3 regions of the Lysinibacillus sp. G01H genome follow, and region 2 is predicted to be linked to each of the others. Evidence: riboswitches for the same ligand, from Rfam matches in the RefSeq annotation. Region 2 holds a riboswitch; each other region holds the start of a gene.

Evidence for each region. A riboswitch is a leader RNA that binds a small molecule or an ion and turns the genes downstream of it on or off. The one in region 2 is predicted to bind lysine.
Region 1: another riboswitch for lysine. It lies ahead of PSR12_RS01320 (amino acid permease); the one in region 2 lies ahead of PSR12_RS11180 (transporter substrate-binding domain-containing protein).
Region 3: another riboswitch for lysine. It lies ahead of PSR12_RS16860 (aspartate kinase); the one in region 2 lies ahead of PSR12_RS11180 (transporter substrate-binding domain-containing protein).

The regions. Positions count from the first base shown of each region.
Region 1 covers NZ_CP118397.1:260,163-270,796, forward strand. The annotation lists tRNA gene PSR12_RS01265 (tRNA-Ala) at 1-30, shown strand, start outside; tRNA gene PSR12_RS01270 (tRNA-Ser) at 44-136, shown strand; tRNA gene PSR12_RS01275 (tRNA-Phe) at 143-218, shown strand; tRNA gene PSR12_RS01280 (tRNA-Gly) at 224-297, shown strand; tRNA gene PSR12_RS01285 (tRNA-Ile) at 302-375, shown strand; tRNA gene PSR12_RS01290 (tRNA-Asn) at 383-459, shown strand; tRNA gene PSR12_RS01295 (tRNA-Glu) at 461-532, shown strand; gene PSR12_RS01300 (hypothetical protein) at 927-1,097, shown strand; gene PSR12_RS01305 (nitric oxide synthase oxygenase) at 1,257-2,303, shown strand; gene PSR12_RS01310 (hypothetical protein) at 2,353-2,883, shown strand; gene PSR12_RS01315 (CynX/NimT family MFS transporter) at 2,951-4,159, opposite strand; lysine riboswitch at 4,337-4,513, shown strand; gene PSR12_RS01320 (amino acid permease) at 4,596-6,059, shown strand; gene PSR12_RS01325 (response regulator transcription factor) at 6,213-6,905, shown strand; gene PSR12_RS01330 (sensor histidine kinase) at 6,910-7,845, shown strand; gene PSR12_RS01335 (ABC transporter ATP-binding protein) at 7,977-8,900, shown strand; gene PSR12_RS01340 (ABC transporter permease) at 8,893-9,582, shown strand; gene PSR12_RS01345 (Nramp family divalent metal transporter) at 9,628-10,634, opposite strand, start outside.
Region 2 covers NZ_CP118397.1:2,209,803-2,220,436, forward strand. The annotation lists gene odhB (2-oxoglutarate dehydrogenase complex dihydrolipoyllysine-residue succinyltransferase) at 1-1,090, shown strand, start outside; lysine riboswitch at 1,429-1,615, shown strand; gene PSR12_RS11180 (transporter substrate-binding domain-containing protein) at 1,735-2,592, shown strand; gene PSR12_RS11185 (amino acid ABC transporter permease) at 2,763-3,488, shown strand; gene PSR12_RS11190 (amino acid ABC transporter ATP-binding protein) at 3,502-4,233, shown strand; gene PSR12_RS11195 (DUF6501 family protein) at 4,497-4,694, shown strand; gene PSR12_RS11200 (toxic anion resistance protein) at 4,743-5,810, opposite strand; gene PSR12_RS11205 (5-bromo-4-chloroindolyl phosphate hydrolysis family protein) at 5,807-6,457, opposite strand; gene PSR12_RS11210 (hypothetical protein) at 6,917-7,129, shown strand; gene PSR12_RS11215 (CPCC family cysteine-rich protein) at 7,215-7,481, opposite strand; gene PSR12_RS11220 (acylphosphatase) at 7,600-7,881, opposite strand; gene PSR12_RS11225 (globin-coupled sensor protein) at 7,927-9,654, opposite strand; gene PSR12_RS11230 (DUF1033 family protein) at 9,778-10,062, shown strand; gene PSR12_RS11235 (cold-shock protein) at 10,285-10,485, shown strand.
Region 3 covers NZ_CP118397.1:3,306,563-3,317,196, reverse strand. The annotation lists gene trxA (thioredoxin) at 1-263, shown strand, start outside; gene uvrC (excinuclease ABC subunit UvrC) at 388-2,178, shown strand; lysine riboswitch at 2,286-2,463, shown strand; gene PSR12_RS16860 (aspartate kinase) at 2,597-3,823, shown strand; gene PSR12_RS16855 (YslB family protein) at 3,922-4,356, opposite strand; gene PSR12_RS16850 (succinate dehydrogenase cytochrome b558 subunit) at 4,629-5,237, shown strand; gene sdhA (succinate dehydrogenase flavoprotein subunit) at 5,304-7,058, shown strand; gene sdhB (succinate dehydrogenase iron-sulfur subunit) at 7,064-7,843, shown strand; gene PSR12_RS16835 (acyl-CoA thioesterase) at 8,037-8,501, shown strand; gene PSR12_RS16830 (helix-turn-helix domain-containing protein) at 8,688-8,909, shown strand; gene PSR12_RS16825 (MarR family winged helix-turn-helix transcriptional regulator) at 8,984-9,436, shown strand; gene racE (glutamate racemase) at 9,447-10,244, shown strand; gene rph (ribonuclease PH) at 10,377-10,634, shown strand, end outside.

The DNA of each region.
Region 1 (10,634 bases), 1.9 Mb from region 2:
TCAGCGGTTCGATCCCGCTAGGCTCCACCATTGTAATATTTTTGGAGGTATACCCAAGTCTGGCTGAAGGGATCGGTCTTGAAAACCGACAGGCGGGTAACACCGCGCGGGGGTTCGAATCCCTCTACCTCCTCCATTTTTCGGGTCAGTAGCTCAGTTGGTAGAGCATTAGATTGAAGCTCTAAGTGTCGGCGGTTCGATTCCGTCCTGACCCACCATTATTGCGGGTGTAGTTTAATGGTAAAACCTCAGCCTTCCAAGCTGATGTCGTGAGTTCGATTCTCATCACCCGCTCCAAAATGGGCCTATAGCTCAGCTGGTTAGAGCGCACGCCTGATAAGCGTGAGGTCGATGGTTCGAGTCCATTTAGGCCCATCATTATTCCGAAGTAGCTCAGTTGGTAGTAGCACCTGACTGTTAATCAGGTTGTCGCAGGTTCGAGTCCTGCCTTCGGAGCCACGGCCCGTTGGTCAAGTGGTTAAGACACCGCCCTTTCACGGCGGTAACACGGGTTCGAATCCCGTACGGGTCATCAAGCATGTAGCACAGATGTGTGTTACATGCTTTTTTCTATTCTCCTTTTTCATGTTGTTGAGAAAAGATCACTAGCAGAAAAAGACACCTATTAGCAAGGTAAGAGGTTGATTTCCGTTCCGCCAGTTTCCTTTCCAGAGGGCGTCCGATGAGCCACTTCACTCATTTACGTTTGCTCCAGGGTCTCATCTGTGACGCTGGCTCCACTACAATCAACTTTTCTGCAAAGTGTCTTTACTTTTTTCATAGTAGCATAGCGATCAAAAAGCCCATTATCTGTATGCTTAGAGGAGATAAGCTCTTATTTTCAATGTGGAGTAGGGAATCAGTTACAACAGCCATCCATAAGTGAACACCTTCAATTTATTTGTGGGATAAATGAGGAAGACTACTTGATTGCCGGGGTTAGCCAGAAAGAGGCTAACCGCAGCGCGAAAGCCAAGCGTCAGCAGCATGTAAGTAGCCTAAAATGGAAAGACTTTTATCTTTCACAAAAAATTCTATTGATTGCTTTGCTACAACACTATGAAGGTTACATGATTAATGTAGACTTTTTACAATAGTTAGGATCCCTCTCCCTTACATTCTCTTAAGAAAGAGAGTCTATAGAGTAAATTTGAACAAACTATTTCATATATAAAATATGTATGTTTTTTCAATTACTATTTTCATGGTGCTTGTGGTTTTGTTCCTCTAATATGAGGATAAGTGGAGGAATCGATATGAATATACAGGAGATACAGCAATTTTTAAGTCTATATAAGACAGAACAAAATGAATCAGAATTTTGGTTAAAGAATAGATTACAGGCAGTTAAGGATGCAGGTGAATATCACCCAACAACAGAGGAGCTAGTTTTTGGCGCACGGGTGGCATGGCGAAATAGCAATAAGTGTATTGGACGTCTGTTTTGGCAGTCACTGCATGTAGTAGATGCACGTGATGTTTTAGATGAAAAGGCTATTTTTCAAAAATTACTAGAACATATTGATTATGCGACAAATCATGGGAAAATCCGTCCAACTATAACAGTGTTTGCTTCAGATAGAGTACGGATTTGGAATCATCAACTAATTCGTTATGCAGGCTATGAAACAGAGGCAGGCATTATTGGAGATTCGCAGTCCATTAAATTTACAAAAGTGTGTGAGTCGTTAGGATGGAAAGGTAAAGGAACTGATTTTGATGTACTACCAATCGTTATACAGGTGGATGATCGTGCTCCTCAAATGTTTGTAATTCCTGAAGAAAATGTAGTAGAGGTTTCAATCCGCCATCCAGAGTCAATCGATGTGGAGAAATTAGGAATGAAGTGGTATGCTGTACCTATTATTTCGAGTATGCGTTTTCAAATGGCTGGAATTGATTTTCAAGCAGCTCCATTTAACGGCTGGTATATGGGAACAGAGATTGGTGCACGAAATTTAGCAGATCATGATCGTTATAATATGTTACCTGCAATTGCAGAGATTTTTAATCTTGATACAACCAAACAAGCGTCTCTTTGGCGTGATCGTGCTTTAGTAGAACTTAATATTGCTGTTCTTCACTCATTTAAAGAAGAGGGTGTGAGCATTGTTGATCATCATACAGCAGCTCAGCAGTTTAGATTGTTTGAGGAGGCTGAAAAATCAACAGGAAGAGAAGTTACTGGCAACTGGACATGGTTAATCCCACCACTTTCCCCTGCCACAACTCACATATTCCATAAACCCTATGTAAATATATATCATACACCAAATTATTTTTATCAAAAACCATGCTATTAGTGTAAAGGAATTGTTTACTTTCAACACTTTTGATGAGAGAGGGCTTACTATGTTAGATCAGCAAATTCCCAATATCCCGTGGAGACAATTGACGACACCTTATGGTAGAGGTACAGCCATTCCTAAGCTGATAGAACAGGAGCAATACACACAACTAGCTGAATTAATCGAACATCAAGGTACACTGTGGCAGGTGACACCATGGGTTTTGCTTGTCCTGTTAAAAAAGCTTACTAGTAAAAAATTAGAGGTTGTCTCCTTACAAGAAATACAATTATATTTAGCTGTGGCACATGCTATTACGAAAGATTATCTCGACCCAGTCAATACTGTTAAAAATATGCAGGAGCTATTAGACGTCAACTATTTATGGATAGAAAATGAGGACAATGATGAGCAGGAGTGGGAGGAAGAAACGCCAAAGGGCTATGGAAAGCAAGCTTTTGTAGGCTATTACTATTATAGTTATTTGCTTTTACAAGAGGCTGTTCCTATTTTTTCTACTATAACAGCTCGTAATAATGAAGCATCAGAATGCCTTGCTGAATTGCTAACATTAATCCAGCAACTCGACAATTAAGTAATGTGTAAACACTATATAGAAATAAAGCAGATGGAGGAAGCTGAACCACCTGCTTTATTTAATTTTAATGCACATATTCATTCTTAGAAGCTCTCATTGAGCAAAAGAAGAGTAAAATTGCCACAACGACAAAGAGCCATCCCGCAATATTCCAACCACCAAATAAATCATGCAAGTAGCCAAAAAGAATAGGACCAATTGCGGCAAATAAATAACCCAAAGATTGTGCAAAGCCTGATAAATCTGCTGCTTCAAATGCAGTACGAGTACGGAGAGTGAAGAACATCATTGCTAGGGCGAATGAAGAACCACCTGCTAACCCTAGAAGAACCATCCACAGGACCCCAAGACTTGTCCATTCCATGACAACTCCAACAAAGCCTACTAAATAGAAGGATGTAAACATCAATACAAGTGGGCGTTGAGAAGTCATTTTACCTGCAATAATAGGCACTGCCAAAGCCATTGGTACTTGTGAGAATTGCATGATTGAAAACATCCAGCCAGCTTTATCAGGCGCTAAACCTTGAGCAATATAGATCTCAGGTATCCACGCTGCTGTTGTATAGAATAATAAAGACTGTAAACCCATTGCCCCTGTGACAGCCCAAGTAACAGGTGATTTCCATAAAGGTGTACTGGTCTTTTTAGATGTAGTAACTGGTTCTGGGTAATTTGACTTTAGTTGAGGTATCCAAATTAGGATTGTAATTAGAACGAGTATGAGTGCAATGGAAAGCGCACCTTGCCAGCCTAACGATGAATTAGCTATCGGATAGCTAATACCAGCTCCAAGGCCAGCAGTAAAATTCATGGACATGGTGAAAAAGGCCATTAATAAACCCACATGATATGGAAATTTCAATTTTAATAATCCTGGAATTAGTACATTTCCAAAAGAAATGGCTACGCCAATTAACACAGTACCCAATAGAAGTAATTCTGTCGTACCAAGTGAACGTAGGACAATTCCTAAGGCCAAGAGAAAAGTTGATAAAAATAATGTTAGCTCAAGCCCTAGTTTGCGTGCTACAACTGGTGCAAATGGAGATATAATAGCAAAAGCCAGCAATGGAATTGTTGTTAGAAAGCCAGCCACTACATTAGATATTCCAAGATCTTCACGGATAAAGGATATAATTGGACCAACAACAGTTAGTGGCATTCGTAATGTAGAGGCTATAAAGATAACGCCAAAGACTAAAAGTAAGGTTGTTCCTTTCCAGCTAATTTTTTTACTTGGATAACTAGTGGTATGATCATTTGTAGTCAAAATAAATCCCCCCTAATAATAACCATTCTAATTGAACTACTATAACACTTTATCACACTATTAAAAATAGTAGAAGATTCATAAAATACGGAACATTTCTTGCGGTATTGAAATGTCTATGGTCTTATGTTAGTATAATAAACATCATAAATTTAATAATTATATGCCTCATGTTTGTATTGAGGTAGAGGTCGCGATATTTATAAGTATGCTAATTGAAATGACAAGCATTGATGAGATTAGCTGAAAGGAAATATTGCCGAAGTGTGAGGGGACTTGAAAACCTCATGCTGGGGCTGTCTCCGAAAGGAACAGAACTGTCACGTTTGTACAACGTGTTGAGCTATCATGTAGGAAAAACTGAGGATTAACGTAGCCATCACAGTGTATATGTGATGGCATTTTTTTGCCTCATAAATAGGAAGGAAGCTATATCGTGAGTGAAATAAAAGTAAATCAGCTCGGACATAAAGCGCCGAAGCTGAAAAAAGAATTAAAAAGCCGTCATATTACAATGATTTCTTTAGGCGGTACAATTGGTACGGGGCTATTTTTAGCCAGTGGAGGTGCTATTGCTCAGGCAGGGCCTGGGGGAGCATTGCTTGCCTATGCTTTAATCGGTATTATGGTGTATTTTTTAATGACAAGCTTAGGGGAAATGGCTGCCTATATGCCATCATCAGGTTCATTTAGTACGTATGCAACCAAATTTGTAGATCCCGCTTTGGGCTTTGCATTAGGCTGGAACTACTGGTATAACTGGGCAATCACCATTGCTGCCGAAATTGCTGCTGTGTCATTAATTATGAAATATTGGTTCCCAGATAGCTCATCAGCACTTTGGACAGTATTATTTATTGCTGTTGTATTGACGTTTAATTTACTATCCGTAAAAAGTTATGGTGAAAGTGAATATTGGTTTGCCATGATTAAAGTAGCAACGGTTATTGTTTTTATTATCATTAGCTTACTAATGATTTTTGGTATTTTAGGTGGGCAGGCTCCTGTAGGTTTTACTAATTTCTTTGTTAGTGATGGGCCATTCCATGGTGGCTTCCTTGCTACATTTGGTATTTTCCTAGCTGCAGGATTTTCATTCCAAGGGACAGAATTACTAGGAATTACAGCTGGTGAAACAGATAATCCTGGTAAAAATATTCCGAAGGCTGTTAAATCTGTATTTTGGCGTATTCTTTTGTTTTATATTTTAGCGATTGGTGCAATCGGGATGTTGATTCCATTTACAGACGAACGTTTGTTATCAGAAGATATCGCAGTATCACCCTTTACACTAGTGTTTGACCGTCTAGGTATTGCCTTTGCTGCTTCTTTAATGAATGCCATTATTTTAACGGCTATGCTGTCAGCAGGAAATTCAGGACTATATGCATCTTCTCGTATGCTATGGCAATTAGCAGTGGATGGACATGCACCTAAATTTTTTGCAAAGCTAAGTCGTAGAGGTATTCCGATTTATGCACTTATGGCAACATTAGCTGTAGGCTGTTTAGCATTTTTGGCATCCTTCTTTGGCGATGGAGTGGTTTATATCTGGCTATTAAATGCTTCTGGAATGTCTGGCTTTATTGCATGGCTAGGTATTGCGTTTAGTCATTATCGTTTCCGCCGAGCGTTTGATGCACAGGGCTTAGATCCAAGATTATTACCTTATAAAGCCAAATTATATCCGTTTGGACCACTATTTGCTTTTACAGTTTGTATGATTGTAGTCATTGGACAAAATTACACAGCCTTTACAGGCGATAAGATTGATTGGTACGGTATCCTTGTTTCGTATATTGGGATTCCATTATTTTTAGCATTATGGTTGGGCTATAAAATAAAGCACAAAACAAAAATGCTTCCACTTAAAGATTGTGATTTAAAAGTTGAAGATTAAATAATAGAGCTGTTCTGTAAACCTAAGAGCGATGGTTTATGGGGCAGTTCTTTTTTCAACACTCATAAACAAAATCTCTCTAATCAAACATCATAAATATGGTAATGTAATATACATATGGAAATTGGGTTTTGATAGGAGAGGTGCATGATAGTGAAAAAACATATCTTACTGGTAGAAGACGATGAAGCCATTCGTGAAATGGTTGATAATTACTTAACGATGGAAGGTTTCAATGTCACAACAGCGACTAATGGCGAAGAGGCATTACATAATTGTTTGCAAAATACCTTTGATTTGGTCATCTTAGATATTATGATTCCTAAATTAAATGGTTTGGAAGTATTAAAGATTATTAGAGAGCAGGCAGCACTTCCTATCATTATTATGTCTGCAAAAGACAGTGATGTTGATAAAGCATTGGGCTTAGGATTGGGGGCAGATGATTATATTGCTAAACCTTTTTCTATGCTGGAGTTTTCAGCACGTGTAAAGGCTGTTATCAGAAGAGCTACGAAATACTCTAGTCAAGCTGAACAAAAGCAAGAGGTCCTCGAAATTGATAATTTAAAGATAGATATCGTTAATTTCTCAATAACAAAGAGCGGACAAGAGATAAAGCTGACATCAAAGGAATTTTCCATTTTAAAATTGTTTGTGACAAATCGTCACAGGGTTTTTACCAAAGAGCAAATTTATCAGATGATATGGAAAGATGCCTATTACGGAGATGAAAATATTATAAATGTACATATTAGAAGACTACGTGAAAAAATAGAAGATGATCCATCAAATCCTCAGTATATTAAAACTCTATGGGGAATCGGCTATAAGTTTGAGGGATAAAAATATGATGATATTTCTATTAATAATAATTGTATTGCTAATCGAGGTCCTAATTTTTCAATGGAAAGTCAAGAGGGAACAAGAACGCGCTATCCAATACATTCATAGTAAACTACACGTAATTGTGAATGAACAGACGTATGAAAAGATTCTAGTAACAACTACAAATTCAGAAATTCAACAGTTACTTATTAAACTGAATACGTTGCTAGATCAACATCAAAAAATCCAGGCTACACATCGAAAAATGGAAAATTCCATGAAAAAGATGTTGGCCAATATTTCGCATGATCTTAAAACACCTTTAACCGTTGTACTTGGCTATATTGAAATGCTTCAACTTCAAAATGCGATGAGTGACGAAGAACGCCAACGATTACTTACAGGTGTACATGCTAAAACATTAGAAGTGTTAAAAATTATCCATACATTTTTTGACTTGGCGAAATTAGAGGCTGGAGATACAGATTACCCAATCACTAAAATCAATGTCAGTGAAATATGCCGTAAAAATATTTTGTCTTTTTACGATCTGGTTACTTCAATGGGATTAGATATTAATATTGATATTCCTGCAAGCCCCATGTATGCCCTTGGTAATGAAGAAGCATTAAATAGGGTTCTAAACAATCTACTGTCTAATGCTATTGCATATGGAGCAGATGGCAATGTAATTGGAATTACCGTAAGACATGAAGAAGCCAATATTGGTATTGATGTGTGGGATTGTGGCAAGGGTATTGATGAATATCATATCGATAGCGTATTTGAAAGGATGTATACACTTGAGGATTCTCGAAATAAATCTTTTCAAGGCAGTGGTTTGGGACTAACGATTACAAAGCGGCTAGTAGAAATAATGAATGGCTCCATCCGGTTATCGAGTATTCCTAATGAAAAAACTACTTTTACCATTTCGCTAAAACGAATGATGTATTGAATCCAGTTGTGCTTGTAGAGCTTTAATGCTTTGCAGGCTTTTTTACTTAAGAAATTTGTAAGAATGCAGTAATAAAATAGAGAGTTTCATTTTTTATAATGAAGCTAGTCACAATTGAGGGAGCGAATTACATGACATACATTGTAAAAACAAATCAGCTTACGAAAGTGTACGATGGAAAGGAAGTTGTTTCTGCTGTCAATATGAACGTTAAGAAGGGAGAGATTTATGGATTTTTAGGTCCCAATGGTGCAGGTAAAACCACTGTTATGAAGATGCTAACTAATCTAACGAAGCCTACAAGTGGAGATGTAGAAATATTAGGGGAGAAATTGACCGACAAATCCTATGAAATACTAAAAAGAATGGGGACAATTATTGAATATCCTATTTTTTATGAAAAATTAACGGCTAGTGAGACCCTAGAATTACATTGTGAATACATGGGTTATTATGATAAGAAAGAAATTGCACATGTTCTTAACTTAGTAAAGTTAACGAATACAGAGAATAAGCAGGTTAAAGATTTTTCTCTAGGGATGAAGCAGAGATTAGGCATTGCAAGGGCCATTATTACAAAGCCAGAGTTACTTATATTAGACGAACCAATTAATGGATTGGACCCAGTAGGAATAAAGGAGTTAAGAGAGCTTTTCAAGATGCTTTGTAAGGAGTACGGCATAACCATTATTATCTCAAGTCATATTTTGGCTGAAATAGAACAATTGGTCGATACAATAGGTGTTATTAAGAATGGAAGGCTCATCACTGAGGTAGCAATGGATACTATTAATCGTGATCAGGTCAATTATACCGAAGTGATCGTAAGTGATGGGAAAAAGGCAGCGTTTATTATTGAAAACGAATTAAACATTACTAATTTTAAGCTGATGGATGATAACTCTATACGTATATACGACTCAACTGTATCCCAACAAAGCCTATCAAGAGCATTAATTGAACATGACGTTGAGATTGAAGAGATTAGTAAAAAAACAAGTTCATTAGAGGATTATTTCTTAAAGCTAATCAATGGAGGCGTTGTTCATGCTTAATTTAATGCGTTTAGAAATGAAAAAGTTCCATTTAGGATCATATGTTAGAGGAGCTATCATTGCTAATTTAGTCATTCTCGGGTTTCTGTTTATGATTTTATTTATTTCTAAAGTAGAAGGAGATCCAGGGCTTGAAAATTACAAGGTTGCTTTAAGTGTCATTGATTCATTTGTAAGAGCAGTTTTTATTATTTTTGCTTCTACGTTAATAGCTAAGTTAATCATCGGAGAATATAAATTTAAAACCATTACATTAGCCTTTATGTATCCGATAAGTAGAAAGAAATTAATGGTCGCAAAGCTTGCTATTGTCATGCTATTTACTTTCAGTATGATCATTATCTCCAATGCTCTTATTACAGCCATTTTTTGTGTCGTAAGCGATCGATATGAATTAATTCCAGATGTACTATCAAGTTCTTTAATTATTCAGCATATACCTTCTGTATTGATGAATGCGATAGCTGCCTCAGGCATAGCTTTAATCCCATTGTATTTTGGGATGAGAAAATACTCTATACCGACAACTATCATTTCATCTATTATAATTGTGTCTGTCACTTCGTCAAATTCAGGTAACTTTACTTTAAACGATATAATTATTATTCCAATTACTTTAGCAATCGTGGGACTGGGTATTGCTTATTTAGCCATTAGAAATATCGAAAAGGTGGATGTTTAATCAAAAAGATACCAGGTGCTCATTCCTAGAGTACCTGGCTTTTTGTTATCCAAAAATTGTTTCCCACAGTAAGTAAATGTTTAACGTAACAACAATGACTACGACAAACCAACCTAAAACAGTTGTAATACGGTGATTAACTAGGCTTCCCATGATGTCTCGTTTACTTGTAAACATAACAAGAGGGACAAGTGCAAAGGAAATACCAAATGATAAAACAACCTGACTAAGAACCAAAGCATAGGTAGCATTCACACCAGAGGCAATGATTGCAAGTGGTGGCACCATGGTAATCGCTCTACGTAAATAAAGAGGTATTTTTCTTTGAATGAAGCCCTGCATCACTACGTCACCGGCTAAAGTCCCTACAGAGGAACTAGCAAGCCCTGCAATAAGTAAACCAAGACCAAAGGAAATGGCAGCCAGTGGGCCGAGCGCATCTTTTAAGCCATTATAGGCAACATCTAAATCTTCAACTACAACGCCTTGGGTATGGAATACTGCTGCGGCAATTATGAGCATACTCATATTGATGGCACCAGCAATAATCATAGCGATGATAATATCGATAAATTCAAAACGGAAAATACGTTTTTTTTCTGCCTCATTCCGACCAATAATACGACTTTGTGTTAAAGAGGAATGTAAGTAAATAGCATGAGGCATAACGGTTGCACCTAAAATACCTGTTGCTAATAATAGTGAATCTACACCTTCAAAGTGTGGCGTGAACATGCCGATCGCTACATCGCCCCATGCTGGCTGCGCTAAAAATGTTTGAAAGGCAAATGCCAATACAACAATTAAAACCATGCCAGAAATACCTGCTTCAAAGGCTCTAAATCCTCTTCTTTGCAGCTCTAAAATAGCAAATGAACCCACTGCTGTAATTAATGCGGCGGGAAGCATTGGGATATTGAAAAGTAAATAAAGCCCTAATGCTGCTCCGATAAATTCCGCGAGGTCAGTGGCAATGATGACCAATTCTGCCTGTATCCACAAAAAGATAGAAGTTTTTTTAGAAAAATGCTCGCGTGCGACTTCAGGTAAAT
Region 2 (10,634 bases):
AATTTTAGCTGAAGAAGGCGATACTGTACTAGTTGGTCAAGTTATCGCAGTAGTAGAAGCAGGCGAAGGCGCAGCAGCAGCTCCAGCGGCAGCACCAACTGAGGCAGCACCTGCACCTGCAGCGCCACAAGCAGCACCTGCACCAGTTGCAGCAGCTCCAGTAGTAGAAGAAACTTCTGGTGAGCGTGTAGTTGCATCTCCAGCAGCACGTCGTCTTGCACGTGAAAAAGGTATTGACCTTGCAGCGGTATCTCCAGTAGATCCACAAGGACGTGTACGTGTACAAGATGTAGCAGCTCACGGTACAGCACCAGCTGTAACGCCAGCAGCAGCACCTACATCCGTAGCAACTTCAGGTGGCCCAGTAGTATTCACACCAGCAGCTAATTCTGACCGTGTAACAATTGAAAAAATGAGCCGTCGTCGCCAAACAATTGCAAAACGTTTATTAGAAGTTAAACAATCAACAGCAATGTTAACAACATTCAACGAAATTGACATGACAAACATCATGGCACTTCGTAAACGTAAACAAGAAGAGTTTGTAAAAGCAAACGACATCAAACTTGGTTTCATGTCATTCTTCACTAAAGCTGTTGTTGCAGCACTGAAAAAATACCCATACGTAAACGCTCAAATCTCTGGCGATGAAATTCATTTAAATAACTTCTTTGATATCGGTATTGCTGTATCAACTGAAGAAGGTTTAGTCGTACCAGTTGTACGCGATGCAAATAGTAAAAACTTTGCAGAAATCGAAAAAGATATCGCTAACTTAGCGACAAAAGCTCGTGATAAAAAATTAGGCTTAAATGACATGGCTGGTGGATCATTCACAATCACAAATGGTGGTGTATTCGGTTCATTAATGTCAACACCAATTATGAACGGTACGCAAGCTGGTATTTTAGGTATGCACTCAATTGTAAACCGTCCAGTTGCAGTAAATGGTGAAGTTCAAATCCGTCCAATGATGTATGTAGCACTTTCATACGACCACCGTATCATCGATGGTAAAGATTCTGTAGGATTCTTAAAAACAGTTAAAGAATTAATCGAAAATCCTGAAGATTTATTATTAAATTCATAATGCCATTAAACCCTGCGAACAATGTTCAGCAGGGTTTTTGTATGATAAAAGGTATTGACCGATTCTATGCTTGAATGAGTACGAATGTTATATCGTTTAGAGGAGCAAAGAAAGAAAAAAAGCGACTTTTCTCACATAGAGAACATACTCTATAATAAATATTTGTTGTAATTTTCAGAAATATCAACAAAAGTTCAACGATTTAAAGTGGAAGCAGAACGCACAATATCCTAATATTGTCATTAGTCAGAAAAATGTTAAAATCGTCTTGACGAACATATTAGTTTTATAGTAGTATCTAAATATCAATTAAATAAACAAACCTCACGAATTGTTACCAGTGAGGTAGAGGCGCGGTATTTATTAGTTCATTGTTGAGTAAAAGCAAGCGAAGACGCAATGAAGAAGGAAATATCGCCGAAGTATAAAAGGAGCTCGTACTTTTATACTGGGTCTGCAGTGAATAAGTGCAGGACTGTCCTAGTAAATGGATTTCCAGATTTACTAGGTTGTGCTATCTCGGAAACATGGAAATTATAGTGAGGATTTGGGCAACTGTCATAAAAGGTAAGACCTAAGTTCAATAAACTTAGGTCTTTTTTAGTACAGTTGTCTTATTTTTTTACAGAAAAGGGGAGTTTTTCATGAAAAGAAAATGGTTGTTAGTAATGATCTCTATCATGACGGCAATTGTGCTAGCTGCATGTGGCACAAGCGACAAAAAAGAGGGCGGTTCAAGTGATGCTGGAACTGACAAAGAAGAAGGCGGCGGTGAATTCCGAATTGGCATGGAGGCTGGCTACCCACCGTTCAACTGGACACAGCAAGACGATGCGAATGGCGCAGTGAAAATTGCGGATAATGCAGAATATGCAGGTGGCTATGATGTACAAATGGCAAAGAAAATCGCTGAAGGTTTAGGCAAAGAGTTAGTCATTGTTAAAATGGAGTGGGACGGATTAGTTCCAGCGCTACAATCGAACAAAATTGATGCAATTATTGCAGGTATGTCACCAACAGAAGAACGTAAGAAAACAATTGATTTTACAGAAAACTATTATACTTCTGATTTTGTTATGGTTATTAAAAAAGGTAGCAAATATGAAGGCGCAAAATCGATTCAAGACTTCTCAGGTGCTAAAATTACATCACAATTAAATACATCAAACTACACAGTTATCGATCAAATTAAAGGCGTAGAAAAGCAAACGGCAATGGAGAGCTTCCCAGCAATGCGTGTGGCACTAGAAGCAGGTAAAATTGATGGCTATGTAGCTGAACGTCCAGAGGGCATTTCCGCTTCTGCAGCCAACGATAAATTCACATATGTAGCATTTGAAGAAGGCTTTGATACAGACCTATCAAATACTTCAATTGCTGTAGGCTTACGTAAAGATGACGCAAATCGTGAAAAAATCAATGAAATCCTAAAAGGCATTTCAGAAGATGATCGTCAAGCCATTATGGAAGAAGCTATTTCTCAACAGCCCGCAGCACAATAATGATATGGCACGGACTAGCAATTAGTCCGTGCATGATCATTTCATCATTATCAAAATGAGAACCTCTCTACATAATGATAATGTCCTAGCGTGACAAATCATAGAATAGTAGAAAGAGCTAGGACACAAAAGAAATAAACGAGCAAGATGACATTGTTAGGAGGAACATCATGAGTCTTGAATGGATACTTTCAATTATTGAAAACAACTGGCAAATGTTTTTACGAGGTGCGTATTATACGTTACTGATTTCGAGTATTAGTACAATTATTGGTGCATTTATCGGATTTTTCATCGGAATTATGCATACGATTCCAGTTCGTAAAAAAGGTGTGAAATTTTATAGCTTAAAGCTCATTAATTTTATACTAACATGCTATGTTGAATTTTTCCGTGGTACACCAATGATTGTACAAGCTATGGTTGTCTACTACGGATTAGATATCGCATTCGGTATCGATATGCACTTTATTACAGCAGGTATTTTAGTCGTTTCCCTCAATACAGGGGCCTATATGGCAGAAATTGTTCGTGGCGGTATTGTATCTATTGATAATGGTCAATACGAGGCAGCATCAGCAATTGGCATGAATCACTTCCAAATTATGCTTCATGTAGTTTTACCACAAGTAGCGCGTAATGTTTTACCAGCAACAGGTAACCAATTAATCATGAATATTAAAGATACAGCCGTATTAAATGTCATTGGAGTAACGGAATTATTCTTCCAAACAAAATCAATTTCGGGTAACAACTTCCGTTATTTCGAATCATTCTTCGTTGCATGTGTTCTTTATTTCATCATGACATTTACCGCATCTCGCATCCTTCTTTATGTTGAAAAACGTCTAGATGGTCCTGATGCCTATCAAAAAGAACAAAAAGAAGCTGTATAGGGGGGACGCACAAATGGCAGTCATTAAAATCGAACATTTAAGTAAATCATTTGGACGTAACCAAGTGTTAAAAGATGTGAATTTCCAAGTGGAAAAAGGAGAGGTAGTTTGTTTAATTGGCTCCTCTGGCTCTGGTAAATCCACATTGCTTCGTTGCATAAATTTATTAGAAACGCCAAGTGGCGGTCAAATTATTTATAAAGGGGAAGACATCCTAGATGAAAAGCACAATATTCAAGAATATCGTACACATTTAGGCATGGTGTTCCAGCAGTTCAATTTATTTAACAACCACAATGTCATAAGTAATTGCACAGTGGGCCAAATCAAAGTGTTAAAACGATCGAAAAAAGAAGCAGAAGAAACGGCGCTTAAATACTTGAAAATCGTTGGCATGGAACAATATGTGAATGCCAAGCCTCGTCAACTCTCAGGCGGACAAAAGCAGCGCGTGGCCATCGCTCGTGCCTTATCAATGAATCCTGATGTTATGCTATTCGATGAGCCAACATCCGCATTAGACCCAGAAATGGTGGGTGAGGTGTTAAAGGTAATGCGTCAGCTAGCAAACGAGGGCAATACGATGCTCATTGTGACACATGAGATGGAATTTGCCAAAGAAGTAGCAGATCGTGTTGTCTTTATGGATAAGGGTGTAATTGTGGAGGAAGGCCCTCCAGCACAAGTATTAGTCAATCCACAACATGAACGTACGAAGGAATTTTTAAAGCGTACATTAAAATAAGCACAAAAAAGTGAGTCCAACCTGTTGGACTCACTTATTTTCTAGAATTCCATTCTGCATAAAGTACAAAGCAGATTGCGAATGCTACAGCAATGATAAAAAACCATTGCGGTACTCCACCAAAACTCATCATAACACCTCAAATATTCATTTTTTTTGGATAGAATAGGTATAGTATTTCTTTTTTCTCCACAAAAGACCAAAAATATTATAAAATAAACAATAGACATTAGCTTTTGCTAGTAAAGAGAGGTAGAGAGAATATGTTACATTTAAAATGGAAAGATGCGCCAACATTACGAACGGTTACTTGCAAACATACAAATGCATCGAAATACTTAGTATCAAACGTATTAACTGTAGGGAAAGAGTATGAAGTGAAAAATGAAACAGAAGAGTTCATTTTTATCATCGACAACACAGGTAATGTCGGTGGCTACTATAAAGAATATTTTGAATAAAAACAAACAGGGTGGTTCAGAACATTTGCTGAGCCACCCATTTTTTTGTTAATCTCGCTGATAGCTGCTAGCACCCGCCACATCCTGTAGCTGCTGTTTCTCTTGTTCAGTTGCGGTATGCAGGGCAAAAACATCTTTAATTGCTGTTTGCAGTTCTTGCTGTGTTTCTTTAAACTTCGAAACTTGCTGTTCAAACGTGGGACTTGAGAAGCGATCATGAGCCCTTGATAATCGCTCCTCTAAACGTGCATAATGATGATCCATATGCATCGACAACATCATCGCCAGTTGGTTTTTCCAGAGCGGAATCAAGGTAACGATAGAAAACTCAATTTTTTCAGCTAAGGTTTGATTGGCCTGTTGAATCATACGGATTTGAGGAGCTGTTTGCAGGGCGACTTGCTGTGATACTTGTAAATCATAAATACGTTGATCCAGTCTTTCGATTTGAGCAGCAAAGTCATTTAATTGCTGAATTGCAAGTGGCTGTTTGGTTGCTTGGACACTCGTTATTTGTGCAGGTAGTTCTACCTCAATGGCTTGCTGCTTTTTCATTTGTCCTGCGGCAATGGCCGTTGCCAATTCCTCAAAAAATCCTCGATTATGGGCATAAAGCGCCTCTAAGTTTTCGACATCTTTGATCAGCTGGAGCTGTGCACGCTCCAGCTGTACACCAATACGTTCCACCTGTATACTAATACGCTCAAATTCTGTGAGTGTTTGCTTCACATTAGGCTCGGTTTTGCCAAAGATTTTTTTGAAAAAGGTTTGCTTCTTAGGTTCCAAAGCAGTCGGATCTACTCGATCTAACGTCTGCATTAAAGAATCCAGCATTTGACCAATTTTAGTGACATCTTTTTGCTTTACTTGAGCAAGCATACGGTCGGCAAATTGAGACAGAGCTCGCTGTGAATCTTGCCCAAGGGACAGCAATGATTCAAAATCAGCCAAATCGATTTGACTGGCATACAATAATGCACGACTTTGTGCAAGAGGCGATAGCGTTTCATAAGTCGCTATCGCCTCGTTTTGCGGAGTTGTTTCTAAATAGGATTGGACTAGTGGAGAAAGCCCTGGTATGGTATTTAGTTGAAAAGCGTGTTCGTTTGCTGTCATTTATCATCGCCTCGCCAGTCCAATTGTTCTCTACGTCTAAGATTGGAACGATTTGCGAATTCAATCTCCATTTGCAGATGATCGATATCATTTGCAAGCGCATCCTTTAAATCAATTTGAATTGTGTCATTCAAATCAGTTAAGGTTTCGCGTGTTTTGGATAAAGTTAATTGAATTTCCTTATCCTTCACAGGCTGCTTGGAAAGCATCGTATATTTATCCGTTAATTCCACAGCAGAAGGTAAGTGTGCATAGAAAAATGGTTCCACATTATAAAATTTACGTGGGTCTGTCTTGACGATTTTGACGATATTTTTGGAGATACGCGTCATTTCAAGTAGTTGTTTAAAAGCAGAAACAGAACGTACACGTAAATAGTTTTGACTCAATGTTTGAATATGCTTATTGGCTGTTAATACTTGTGATTCAATGTGTTTGAACTCTTCTTTTGTGATGCCTGCTATTTGCATGACTTTCTTTTTTTGTCTATGTTTCAGCAACGCTGTACTCGTCGCATAGGAACCCGCAAACAGTAAACCACCAAGGAAGAATCCAGGATTTGCCGCAATGGCTGCGATAGAAACAGTTGTGAGCGAAATAAGAAAGCTGGCACTATGTCTAGAGAAAAACTGTCCGACACTAAGCATTGTTTCATCCTCCTTGCTTTTCAATATGTCTATCTTCTTATACGAAATAATCGACATAAAGTTTCATTGAAAATTAATCCCCTACATAAATTTTACTGCTATTTGTGAACTTTCTCAATGATAATACATAGAATAAGTGAGTTGTTTCCATGAATAAGTCGGTTTAGTTCTCCTAAGGAGCCATTTTGACATCGGAATGAGCGATTTTTTGCAATTCGGTCTCTGAATAGAGGAGCGTAATTTGATTTCAAGAGCGGCTTCTGCCTCAGAGCGAGCGGTATTACTCAAATTGCGAGCGGTTTTGGTCCTTGAGAGAGCGGATAAGTGAGTTCCATGAGCGGCTCTAACTCGAAAAGGAGCCGTTTATTCTCTAAGAAGAGCATCTTCATCCAAAATGAATGAGTCTTGTATGAAACTTTTTCCAAGTGAATTCGTAACTGAAACAAAGGGGGATATATGATGACAAAAATTTTTCTGGTGTCTATTACAAAAAATATCGATGAACCAGTAAGTGAACAGAAAGTGAAAGAAAAAGTCTTTGAGAAAAAATCAAAATTAAAAGCCTATTTAAACAAAGAAGGGTATATGAAGGAATCTAAAAATCAATATGTGAAAATCACTGATGAATCAATATTAGTGGCTGCCATTCAAAAGATAAAAATCAAAAAATGATGATAAGTCATGTTCTTAAGAGCATGACTTTTTTTGATTTCAATAAAAAGGAGAATAGTAATCATTTCCCAGTGTTGACTAATCTCTAGACAAACGGCTTCCAATTTGAATTTTTTTCGTCTTTTTCGTTTGGTTTTCTTACAAACGCAATACATCTTTCTTCGCACGCACCAAATATAATGAAATTTTTCTGTGCTTGCCTTAAGGATGGTGTATTAGCACCACCTACAAAGTCATTATCATAAAATTGAACGCTGTCATCTTCCAAAAAACAAATTTCACATATCTCATATGTACCTGGTGGTTTTCCGCTCAATGTCTTATATCCGCAACAAGGACAAGTAAATTTCATTATTATCACTCCGATATATTTTTCGATAATTTTATCATACTTCCTATGTAACAAAACGCCGTGTTAATTAAAAATTGTTAAACCCCTCTCTAAAACAACACTACAAAAAAGTCAGACATTAAACAATGTCTGACTCCATACGTATATAGCCTTTTAAATCATCGTATAATTCTAAAGAAAATGAATTGGAATCGGCTTGGGGACTCACACCTTTTTGGACAAAAAGGAGAAATTCATTGAGTGCCTTTTCTGAGCCCTCCACTTCCACTTCAATTTGCTCTGCGTCATTCAATCGACAGTATCCTTTTAACCCTAATTCAATAGCTTTTTGCTTGATGAAGAATCGGTAGCCTGTGCCGTAGACATCACCAAAAAATTTTATACTTGCTCGTTTGTTCAAGGGAATACCTCCTACTTAATAGAGGAGAGGGGCGAACCTCTCCTTTTATTGCATGACACGTTCTTTTTCTAAATAGGCAATTAAGTTATTAATGTGATAAAGTACATGCTTTGATGCCTCATCGACCTCTTTTAGATGAACATCAGCTTGCACGATATGACCCGCTTTATGGGCTTCAGCCGCAAGCTTCGCTGATTCATGGACGCGTAAATGATAGCCATCTAATTCATGATAGTCCTGTAAATGACCGAAACGTTCGACTGTACGAGGCGCAGTGTACCATTTGCCAAGTCGACAGTCTCTGTGAGAAGAAACATCGCTTGGATCAACGTTTTCTAGGCCAAGGAACATGTTATAAATGCGCCATTTCCATAAAATATGATCCGCTTTCGATAATTGTAGTAGGGCAATAGATGAAAGCTGTACATTATTGTTAGCAATAAGATCATTACGGAAACGGTTAATTTCTTTTCCTAATAAATGAATATCGCTGGATGTATTATGACTATAATCACGAATATCTTCCTGCAAGCTTGAAATTTCGATCATTCTTGCTGAAACTTCATCAATCGCAGCTGCTTGTTCCTGGGAAATGGCAGCCGTATTTGTCACATCTAAATTAATACCCTCAATCGCTTGAACAATGGCATTTAATAATGGTAACGAATCCTTTGCTTCAACGGTTGCTTCTTTAATAATAGCTGTCGTATCTGTAATCGAGTTAGAAACATCATTAGAATAACTCTTTAAATGATGAACATTTGCAGATACTTCACTTAGCGCAGCTACCGTGTTTTCAGCAAGCTTTCGTACTTCCTGTGCAACGACCGCAAAGCCCTTCCCATGTTCACCTGCACGCGCTGCTTCAATGGAGGCATTAAGTGCGAGTAGATTCGTTTGATCGGCGATTTGATTGATTAATGTGACAACCTGCTCAATATCATTTACCCGTTTTTGTAATTCTGAAAATGAGTCAACAATGGATGTAAATGTCTCTTCTGTTTTAAAAATCTCCGATAGAGCATGCTCAATAGCGTTTTTACCTTTTGTAGCATGGTCAACAGATTCAGTTGTTTTCTCTGATATATGAGAAGACATGCGTGCAACCTCATTGATAGAAGCAGCAATCTGTTCTGTTGCAGCAGTAGAGGATTGAATTTCTTCATTTTGCTTATCTAGGCTAAAAACTAAATCCTTCATGTACATAATTTTGGCATTGACATCCATTAAAGAGGATACTTCTCCTACCACATTTTCAATAATGCGTTCTGTTAACACTTCCACTAATAATTCTTGATCGACATTGACAGCGGATTGGAATGATTTCATATATTGAAATGCTTTATTTGGCTTGATACCAAAATTGTGTAAAATATATGTAGTAATATAGAAGGCAAATTGGTTGAAGACAACAATTAATTTACCAGGCTCATATTGATGCTTACGGAATAGATTGAAAAATTTGACAGTTTCATCTACATAATGATCATCACGAGTTGCTAAGAAAAACTGTGTTAAGTATTGATTAATATTTTCTTCACTAATGATTAATTGAGAGGTAGGGGATATCTCGCTTAAATAATGGTGAAAAATGGCATTCATGGAAGGGGTAATATCTTTGAGCTTTTGATAAAGTGCCTTTAAGTGCTCCTCATCTTGTGAATTGAAATGATTGAATGCCAGTGTTTGGTAAAATCGGCCTGTTGCATGTAAATCTGTACCACGTTTTAGTAGTTCTTCTAGCTCTGCTTTAGGTCGAATACTTGAAAACATAAAAATACCTCCAAAAAGTATGTATAATAAGGTAATAATAGCATAATTCAGGTGGTTTTAATAGACATTTCAGTTGTGTTTGCTAAAATGAAACTATCTTATGACAGCAAGGAATGGGCAAATATGTATACAATTATTTACATGAAAGCAGACTATGAGCCTTGGTGGAAATTTGAAGGCTGGGAAGCTTATATTCAAACCGAAGATACATTTGACACGAAGGAGCTCTTTGAACGTGCATTACAGCAAAGATTAGCGCATTTTCGTTCCTCTTATGATAATGAGGCAACGAAAGAGGAGCAGTATTGGGCTTTTTGGTCTGAGGATGAAAGCTTTTATTGTGAGGCTTGCGATGATGATGCACAAGTATATCATGGAATAATTGCTTGTAAAATAGAAGAGAAGTAAAAAAATTTTGAAAAAAAGTAAAAAAGATTTTTTCTTTATTTGACAAAATTATGGATGGCAGTTATACTTAACTTAACAATTTAATTGCTTCACCGGAAACATGAATTCACATATTACAAAAAGTGATCGCGTTAGTTCGGTACTCTTTGTAATATGTGAATTTTTTTCAATCGCTGAAGAAATTACATATTGTTCACTTTTATTTTTTGGAGGTTTTCTTAAATGAAACAAGGTACAGTAAAATGGTTTAACTCAGAAAAAGGTTTTGGATTCATCGAAGTTGAAGGTGAAAACGACGTATTCGTACACTTCTCAGCTATCCAAGGCGAAGGTTTCAAAACTCTTGACGAAGGTCAAAAAGTGGAATTCGAAGTTGTAGATGGCAACCGCGGACCACAAGCTGCTAACGTAACTAAACTTTAATTCTCAGTAATTAAAATCACTTTCGTTAAACCCAAGACATCCTATGCAAATAGGATGTCTTTTTTGTATCATTTGCAAGTTTAAGGATTACAAATTCTATTTTAGGTTAAATATATAGTAGTGGTGGATAGCCATGCAAAAGTAAAGGA
Region 3 (10,634 bases), 1.1 Mb from region 2:
AAGGGTTAGTACTAGTAGACTTTTGGGCTGCTTGGTGCGGACCATGTAAAATGATTGGGCCAGTTCTTGAAGAAATGGACGCAGCAGGTAGTGCGGCTAAAATTGTAAAAGTTGACGTTGACAATAACCAAGGTACTGCAGCTCAGTATCAAATTATGTCAATCCCATCTTTACTATTATTTAAAGATGGAGAATTAGTTGACAAAACAGTAGGCTTCCAACCAAAAGAAGCTTTAGAAGCATTTATCGCAAAACATGCGTAATGAATGAAGTTCACAAAGCCGAGCCATCAATTGATGTGTTCGGCTTTTTTTCGTTATATAATAAAGAAAATAACTAACATTATTCTAATGAGGGGAATTTTTACTTAGGGGGGGCAGGTAGGTAATGAACGATTTAATAAAGCGGAAACTGGATATTTTACCAGATCAACCTGGCTGCTATTTGATGAAGGATCGACAAGGGACTATCATTTATGTCGGTAAAGCAAAAGTTCTGAAAAACCGTGTACGATCTTATTTTACTGGAACACATGAAGGGAAAACGCAAAGGCTTGTAGGTGAAATAGAAGATTTTGAGTATATTGTGACGTCTTCAAATATTGAAGCACTTATTTTAGAGCTGAATCTCATCAAATTACATGATCCAAAATATAATGTCATGTTAACGGATGATAAGACCTATCCATATTTAAAAATTACGAATGAAAAACATCCTCGTCTGATTACGACAAGGAAGGTAAAAAAGGATAAGGCTAAATATTTTGGCCCTTATCCGAATGCCTATGCAGCAAGTGAAACGAAAAAGCTATTGGATCGATTGTATCCGCTGCGCAAATGTGTTCAATTACCTTCCAAGGTCTGCTTGTACTATCACATGGGTCAATGCTTAGCACCTTGTGTGAAGGAAATTGATGGTCAGGTTTATCAAGAAATGATTGAGGATATGACGAAGTTTTTAAATGGTGGTGTGGAGGCAGTCAAAAAAGAGCTTGAAGTTAAAATGCTAGCAGCTGCAGAAAACCTGGAATTTGAACGAGCGAAGGAATTCCGAGACCAAATTGCCCATATTGATACGGTTATGCAGAAACAAAAAATAGTTTCAAGTGATACAACAAATCGAGATGTATTTGGCTATGCTGTTGAAAAAGGATGGATGTGTGTTCAGGTTTTCTTTGTGCGCCAAGGAAAGCTGATTGAGCGTGATGTCTCAATTTTCCCCATCTATCAAGATGCAGAGGAAGAATTTTTAACATTTGTTGGGCGCTTTTATGAAAAGCCAGAGCATATTAAGCCAAAAGAAATTTTTATTCCACAAGCCATTGATGCAGCTATCTTAACAGAATTATTAGAAATTAAAGTGCTCACACCGAAAAGAGGTCAAAAGAAGGAATTGGTTGAATTAGCTACCAAAAATGCTGAAATTGCTGTGGCAGCTAAATTCCAGCTAATAGAGCGTCAGGAAGAACGTACGATTGGTGCTTGTGAGGCACTTGGTGAAGCAATGGGTATTAGTGTACCTTTACGAATTGAAGCTTTTGATAATAGTCATATGCATGGAACGGATGCAGTGTCTGCTATGGTTGTTTTCATTGATGGGAAGCCTGCAAAAAAGGAGTACCGAAAATATAAAACGCGTACAGCAGCCAAACATGATGATTACGGTGCAATGCAGGAGGTTATACGTCGTCGCTATATACGTGTTTTAAAGGAAGGTCTACCATTACCAGATTTAGTCTTAATTGATGGTGGTAAGGGACAAATGGAAGTAGCCCGTGAAGTACTAGAAGATGAGCTTGGTCTTGTTATACCGATTGCTGGTTTAGCCAAGGATGATAAGCATAATACATCTCAGCTCTTGTTTGGTGATCCACCGGAAGTGATTAGCTTAAAACGTACAAGTGATGGCTTTTATTTATTACAACGAATTCAAGACGAAGTCCATCGCTTTGCTATTACCTTCTTGCGTCAACAGCATGAGAAAAATGCCATTCAATCTGTATTAGATCATATTGAAGGGGTAGGACCAAAACGAAAGCAACAGCTGCTTAAACATTTCGGTTCAGTCAAAAAAATTCGAGAGGCGAGCGAGCTAGCATTACAGGAGGCTGGGATGCCCGCTAATTTAGCAAGCCAAATTTTTAGCTATTTTCAGCAACAATCATTGTCAAAGGAATAGGTATGTGCTATGGTTATCCATAACATTGTTTTCAATGTTATGGAGAGTCAACTGCGTGACTAATTCGTTTACGCTAAGGCTTAATGAATTGAATACATTCACTTTAAAGTGATGATAGAGGTGCAAGATTCAAGAGTAACACAATGGAGGATGGACAAGTCCAGAGATATTGTGTGAAAGGGGAGCTTGCCGAAGTACAGTTTTGTTGTTCCATTGCTGTACTGGTTTTGCATTTAAGAAATGTAAGACTGTCGATTCTAAACGTTTCGGAGAGCTATCACACATGCGCAAGTTACGATTATTGTACATGTTATAGGCAGCTTTCACGTTATGTGGAGGCTGCCTTTTGGTTTTCCAGAAACTGTTTTACACCCCATGATTTTGTAAAATATATGAACTGGAAGGGAGAACGAAAGAAATGGCTAAAATCGTGATGAAGTTTGGAGGAGCTGCATTAGCTTCTACTGAACAAATCCAAGTGGCTGCTAGGAAAGCGATTGCTCAAAAGGACAAAGGATTTGATGTAGTAGTGGTCGTTGCAGCAATGGGACACACTGCGAAAGAGATGAAATTGATGGTACACCAACTAACTGACGATGTGTCGAAAAGAGAATTAGATGCAGTGTTGTCAACTGGCTCTCAATTATCAAGTGCTTTATTTGCCATCGCCTTGCAGGAAGCAGGCTATGAGGCTGTGTCTCTAACGGGATGGCAAGCTGGTATACATACGGATGGTATGTATCGGCATGCTCGTATCGACTATATAGATATTAATCGAATGGAAGAACACTTTGCACAGGGACAAATTGTGGTTATTGCTGGAGAACAAGGGATTGACGAAGAGCACAATATCACCATGCTTGGGAAAGGTGGAGCTGAAACAGCTGCTGTTGCACTTGCCATAGCATTGGAAGCGGAGAGAGTAGATATGTATACAAATGTGGATGGTGTTTATACAGCAGATCCACGATATGTTACAAATGCCCAAAAGCTACAGGAAATTTCCTATGATGAAATGTTGGAGTTATCTAATTTAGGGTCTCATATCATACATCCTCGTGCGGTGGAGTTAGCGAAAAAATTTCAAATGCCTGTTATTATACGCTCCAGTTTAATAGAATCAGTAGGCACTTTATTGAAGGAGGAAGTGGAAATGGAAAAAAATTCAGTCGTTCGTGGTGTTGCATTTGAATCAGATATTATTCGTTTAACAGTAGGGTATGATGCTTTTTCCAATGCTTCATTAGCAGATATATTTATGGTGCTTGCAGAGAACCGTATTAATGTTGATATTATTGTCCAAGCCATTATTGATGGATTGAAGCCAACTGTATCGTTTTCCATTTTAAAAGAGGAATTTGCGGAAGCATTACGTGTTTTAGAGGATAGTAAATTATCACTTGGATTTAGTTTTGCTGACTTCGAAATTGGACTAGCAAAAGTTTCCATTATTGGTTCAGGCATGGCTTCCAATCCAGGCGTTGCCGCTCGTATGTTTGATCGGTTACGTCGCGAAAATATCCCTGTAAAAATGGTTAGTACTTCTGAAATAAAAGTGTCTGTTGTTGTACCACAGGATGATATGATCCAAGCAGCTAATGCTCTCCATGATGAGTTTAATTTAGAGCAAGCACTTTACATATAATAATAGAAGAAACAGCATTTTATGTAATTGACCGAAATAAAAGGAAGAAAAAAGAAGGATTGTCATCCCATTCTTTAATGGGAGACAATCCTTTTTAATTATTCTGAGGGAATGGTATTCATAATACGTTCTTTAACGTCCCATTTGACTGTAAACATGACGTATTGTTGCTTTTCCCGTTTTTCACTATAGCATTCTGTCAGGTAGCCTTTAGCTAGTTGAATTTGCTCTGCTATAAATCCTGCTTCAAGTTTAAAGCTACGCTGCTTTATTTGCAGAATTTCAGGGTCATTTGTCAACTGGAAAATACGTCCATCTTTTGATTCCTTTATGAGTTCTAATGTACCCCAGCAGGCATCTGCGAAAAATGCGATAAGTTCATCTTGACTTTTACATGGGAACTTGCGAGCAAGCTCTTTACCTGCCCAATAAAGGACGTCATCTTCATGTTTACCGAGTATAGAAGATAGAATATGATCACGAATGATCTCATAGCCAAATGATGAGATTGTAGGAGATGGAGTGTTTAACATTGTTATCCTTCTTTCTTAGAATTTTCTTAAAATTTAACGGTAATAAAGTAATGATAGATTTTTCGAGAAAAAACGACGCATCATGTACTAGATTAGTTCTTTAATAAGCTCTATGAAAAACTCCGAGTTGCCTTGACGCTCGTAGCTCTTGAGAGTACAATAAACATGTCATAATATTGTACCATGATGAAATACACAGTCAATGAAGTATCATTTACAAAATGATGACTTCTTTTGTTGTGCTATTTTAAGTACTAAGGGGGGTAACAGTCTTGTCGAAAGATCGAGAGTTTTTATGGCGTCGCTTACATTCTCTACTTGGGATCATTCCAGTAGGTCTGTTTTTAACGATGCACCTGTTCATTAACTTTACAGCAACAGGCGGGGCAGAAAGTTACAACGATGCTACCGCAGTAATGGAAAAGATTCCATTCCTTATCCTAGTTGAATGGATTGTCATCTATATTCCATTAATGTTCCACGCATTCTATGGTGTCTACATTGCATTCACTGCTACACCAAACACAGGACGTTTCAGCACGTACCGTAACTGGATGTTCTCTTTACAACGTTTTACTGGTGTATTCTTAGTGATATTCATTGCATGGCATATTTTCCAAACTCGTATTCAAAAAGCACTTGGCACACACGTTGATTACGACATGATGGCGAATATTGTTGCTAATCCATTCATGCTTGGATTCTACATTGTTGGTATTTTATCAGCAACTTTCCACTTATCTAACGGTTTATGGGCATTCCTAGTAAGCTGGGGTATTACACAATCTCCTCAGTCTCAAAAGATCGCTACTTACGTAACAAACATTCTTTTCGTAATTCTAAGTGTAGTTGGTGTGGCTGCTATTTTAGCTTTCGTATAATTCCATAGAAGCTACGATAGAGCACATGCAATCATTGCAATTTTTTAAGAGGAGTGAGAAATAATCATGGCGAAAAGCAAAATAATTGTTGTCGGCGGTGGTCTTGCCGGTCTGATGGCAACGATTAAAGCAGCTGAAGTTGGTACTGAAGTTGATTTATTCTCATTAGTTCCTGTAAAACGCTCACACTCTGTTTGTGCGCAAGGCGGAATTAATGGTGCGGTAAATACTAAAGGTGAAGGGGATTCTCCATGGATCCACTTTGATGATACAGTATATGGTGGGGACTTCCTAGCGAACCAACCACCTGTTAAAGGTATGTGTGATGCAGCACCTGGCATTATTCACTTAATGGACCGTATGGGTGTTATGTTCAACCGTACACCAGAAGGACTTTTAGATTTCCGTCGTTTTGGTGGTACTTTAATGCACCGTACAGCTTTCTCTGGTGCAACAACTGGTCAACAATTACTATATGCGCTAGATGAGCAAGTTCGTTCTCATGAAGTAGCTGGTTTAGTAAATAAATATGAACACTGGGAATTCCTTGGTGTTATTATCGATGAAGACGGCGTTTGTCGTGGTATCGTAGCGCAAGATATGCGTACAGAAGAAATTAAATCATTCCGTGCAGACGCTGTTATTATGGCGACTGGTGGCCCTGGTATTATCTTCGGTAAAACAACAAACTCTGTTATTAACACAGGTTCTGCTGCTTCTATCGTTTATCAACAAGGTGCTTCATATGCGAATGGTGAATTCATTCAAATTCACCCAACAGCGATTCCTGGAGATGACAAAAACCGTCTAATGTCAGAATCAGCTCGTGGTGAAGGTGGTCGTATTTGGACTTATAAAGACGGTAAACCTTGGTACTTCTTAGAAGAAAAATACCCAGCTTATGGTAACTTAGTACCACGTGATATTGCAACACGTGAAATTTTCGACGTTTGTGTAAACCAAAAACTTGGTATCAATGGCGAAAACATGGTATACCTAGATCTTTCACATAAAGATCCACATGAATTGGACGTTAAACTTGGTGGTATCATCGAAATCTACGAAAAATTCGTAGGGGATGACCCACGTAAATTACCAATGAAAATTTTCCCAGCAGTTCACTATTCAATGGGTGGATTATGGGTTGACTACAATCAAATGACTGAAATTCCTGGTCTATTTGCAGCAGGTGAATGTGATTACTCTCAACATGGTGCAAACCGTCTTGGTGCAAACTCATTATTATCTGCTATCTACGGTGGTATGGTTGCAGGACCAAACGCAGTAGACTATGTAAAACACCTTAAAAAGCATGCTGAAGATCTTCCACAAGAGATTTACGATGCTCGTGTAAAAGAGGAACAAGCGAAATGGGATGCTATCATGAAAATGGAAGGCACAGAAAACGCTTACTTACTGCATAAAGAGCTTGGTGAAATGATGACTGCTACAATGACTGTAGTACGTTACAATGATCAGCTTGAAGATACATTGAAAAAACTTGATGAGCTTACTGAGCGCTGGAATAACATCAACATCAATGATACGCAAAAATGGAGCAATCAAGGCGCTCACTTTACGCGTCAGCTTAAAAATATGTTAGTGCTTGCAAAAGTAATGACAAAAGGTGCACTATTACGTAATGAATCTCGTGGTGCACACTATAAACCAGATTTCCCTAACCGTGATGACGAGAACTTCTTAAAAACAACAATGGCGAAGTTTGACCCAGCTACTGGTAATCCAATCATCACGTACCAAGAAGTCGACGTTTCATTAATCCCACCACGTAAACGCGACTACTCTGCGAAAGGAGACTAAAAGTTATGCAAATCGCAGCTAATACTGGAAGAATGGTCAAAGTGGAAATCTTACGTCAAGATACACAGGGCGGCAATAGCTACTGGCAAAAATTCCAAGTGCCTTACCGTCATGGTATGAACGTAATTTCAATTTTAATGGAAATTCAAAAAAATCCTGTTACTGAAGATGGTGTAAACACATCACCAGTATCATGGGATATGAACTGTTTAGAAGAAGTTTGTGGTGCATGTTCAATGGTGATCAATGGTCGTCCACGCCAATCATGTTCTACACTAGTAGACCAATTGACAGAGCCGATTAAATTGGAGCCAATGAAAACATTCCCTGTTATTCGTGACTTACAAGTTGACCGTGAACGTATGTTCAACGCTCTTAAAAAAGTTAAAGCATGGGTACCAATCGATGGTACGTATGATTTAGGTGAAGGTCCACGTATGCCAGAAGGTAAACGTCAGTGGGCTTATGAACTATCTAAATGTATGACTTGTGGTGTATGTATGGAAGCATGTCCAAACGTGTCTGAAAAGGCTTCATTCATTGGACCAGCTCCATTATCACAAGTACGTCTTTTCAACACTCACCCAACTGGTGCTATGATTAAAGATGAACGTTTAAATGCGATTATGGGTGACGGTGGCCTTGCGAACTGTGGTAACTCTCAAAACTGTGTTGCTGCATGTCCAAAAGGTATTCCTTTAACAACATCCATCGCTTCATTAAACCGTGCAACTACAGTGCAAATGTTCCGTAACTTCTTCGGTTCTGACCACTACGTAGACTAATATCGGACAAGCGAACTCCCTTACACTTCGTGTGAGGGAGTTTTTTATAGTTATAGAAATGAAATTTATCAAGTTGTTTATTCGCGTTTTTTCTATGATAATATAGCATTTTCTTTTATAATGAATAAGTATTCATTTTGTTTGCCGTCGATTGATAAAAGACGGGCAATTACATGACAGGGGATGGTATATCATGAAGGCAAATTATATCGATAATTTTCAAGAGTGGGAAAAGGCTTTTTCATTTTTTAGTGAGGTACGAGTTCGATTTTCAGAAACAGACATGTATGGTCATATGAACAATACGATTAGCTTTACATATTTTGAGCAAGCAAGAATTGATTACTTCCGACATTTAGGAATTTCAATGCCCTCAGTTGGAGAAGAGAATGTGAAATCTATACCAATTGTAGCCGATTTACAATGTGATTATGTAAAGCAGGTTTTCTTTGATGACGTACTACGAATCTATACAAAAATTGCGCAAGTTGGGAATTCTTCGATGGACATTCACTATCTAGCAAAAAATCAAAAGGACGAAATCTGTTTCACTGGTCGTGGAACAATTGTGCAAATGGATCCTCGTACAGGTAAAAGTGTGCCGATTTCAGAGGAAGAAAAAACGAAATTCATTCAGTTGGCCATTCTGCCTCACTAGTTCAACATTAAGTATATGTAAATTCATTGAAAAAGTAGGTTTTACTTTTTACGTAAAATTTATGAATGTAACAATGTAATTTTCGAAATTTTTAAGGAAACATGGAATAATCATGCAAATAGCCGTCACCGCTTCCTGCCCCTTAACATAAGTTACAATACGTGCGGGGGAGGAGGGTGTAACTGAATGAATGGCTCTCATCATCGTTCTCTTTTAACAAACCGAGAACGTGAAATATTTGCGCTTTTATTAGCTGAAAAAACAACGAGAGATATTGCAGAGCAGCTTGGTATTAGTGAAAAAACAGTGCGAAATCACATTTCCAATACAATTCAAAAGCTAGGTGTAACGAATCGATCTCAGGCGTTAATTGAGCTGTTACGCTTGGAAGAATTTAAATTAGACTAATGGACACTTGCTATTTCGTGAAAAAAACGACAAAATAGAACTATTCAACGTATTTTTAGGAGTGAAATAGTTATATGTCGGATGAAGTAACAAAGCACTCACCTGAAACCGTTGCAACGGTTGAAAAGGAATTACGCTATATAGCGGCCATCGTGAAGCAAAAGGGAAGAGAAATTGTTTCCGATTATGCGATTACGCCGCCACAATTTGTTGCATTACAGTGGTTAGAAGAGCTTGGTGATATTACAATTGGCGAATTATCAAACCGTTTATATTTAGCTTTTAGCACGACAACAGATTTAGTGGACCGAATGGAGAAAAATGAATTAGTCAAGCGTGTGCGTGATGAAAATGATCGCCGTGTTGTTGTCGTTCATCTTCTCGAAAAGGGCGAACGTATCATTCAAGAAGTTATTGAAAAAAGACAGCAATATTTGCAAGAGATGCTTGTTGGTTTTAATGAACAAGAAGTCGCGCAATTATCAAGCTACTTAGAAAAACTACATGTACACATGAAACAGGATTGAGGCGGAAAGTATGAATGCCCCGATAGGCGTTATTGACTCAGGAGTAGGCGGTTTAACCGTAGCAAAAGAAATCATGAAGCGATTGCCAAACGAAACGATTTATTATATTGGCGATACAGCAAGGTGTCCGTATGGTCCAAGAAGTCGTCAGGAAGTACGGAATTTTACTTGGCAAATGGCAAAAGCACTCGAAAAAATGAATGTTAAGATGCTCGTTATAGCTTGTAATACAGCGACTGCAGTAGCACTCGAAAGTTTACAAAGAAATATGCCTTTTCCAGTACTAGGTGTTATCAATGCTGGCGCACGTGCAGCTGTAAAAAAAACGAAGCGACATGAAGTCGTTGTGCTTGCAACAGAAGGAACAATTAAAAGTGGGGCGTATGAAGAAGCCTTATTGTCACTCAATACGTCAACACATATTATTCCACTAGCTTGTCCCACATTCGTACCACTTGTAGAAAGTGGCGAATATAAAGGTGACTTTGCAAATAATTTAATAGCAGAAGGCTTAAAGCCGTTGAAAAATCGACAATTTGATACGGTTATTTTAGGGTGTACACATTATCCTATTTTACAAAAACAAATTGAAGCTGTTGTCGGAGAAGATGTGAATGTTTTATCTTCTGCGGAGGAAACAGCAAAGGATGTACAGGAAATGTTAGCGTATAATGGCACTTTAGCAAATGCAAATGCGGTGCCTGCTCATAGATTTTTTGCAACTGGTTCTGTTCCAATTTTCCGTTCGATTGCTGAGAATTGGTTAGAGCAAGGTACTCTCGACATAAAACGTATCACATTAAAGTAAAAAATCAGCTTAGCAACAGGCTAGGCTGATTTTTGCCGTTTTCGGCATTGTACATAAGCCACCGAGGACTTTTTTGATGGCATAAATTATGATAAGATGAGGGCGCGAAAGTTTTTAGGAGGAACGAAATATATGACAAGATTTGATGGTAGAAATGCAGATGGGCTACGACCTGTGAAATTAGATAGTGAGTATCTATTACACCCTGAAGGCTCCGTATTAATTCAAGTAGGTAATACAAAAGTAATTTGCACCGCAACGATTGAAGACAAGGTACCTGGTTTTTTACGTGGGCAAGGGAAAGGGTGGATCACTGCCGAGTATTCCATGTTGCCCCGTGCAACCGCTCAACGTACACCACGTGAATCCTCTCGTGGGAAAGTCAATGGT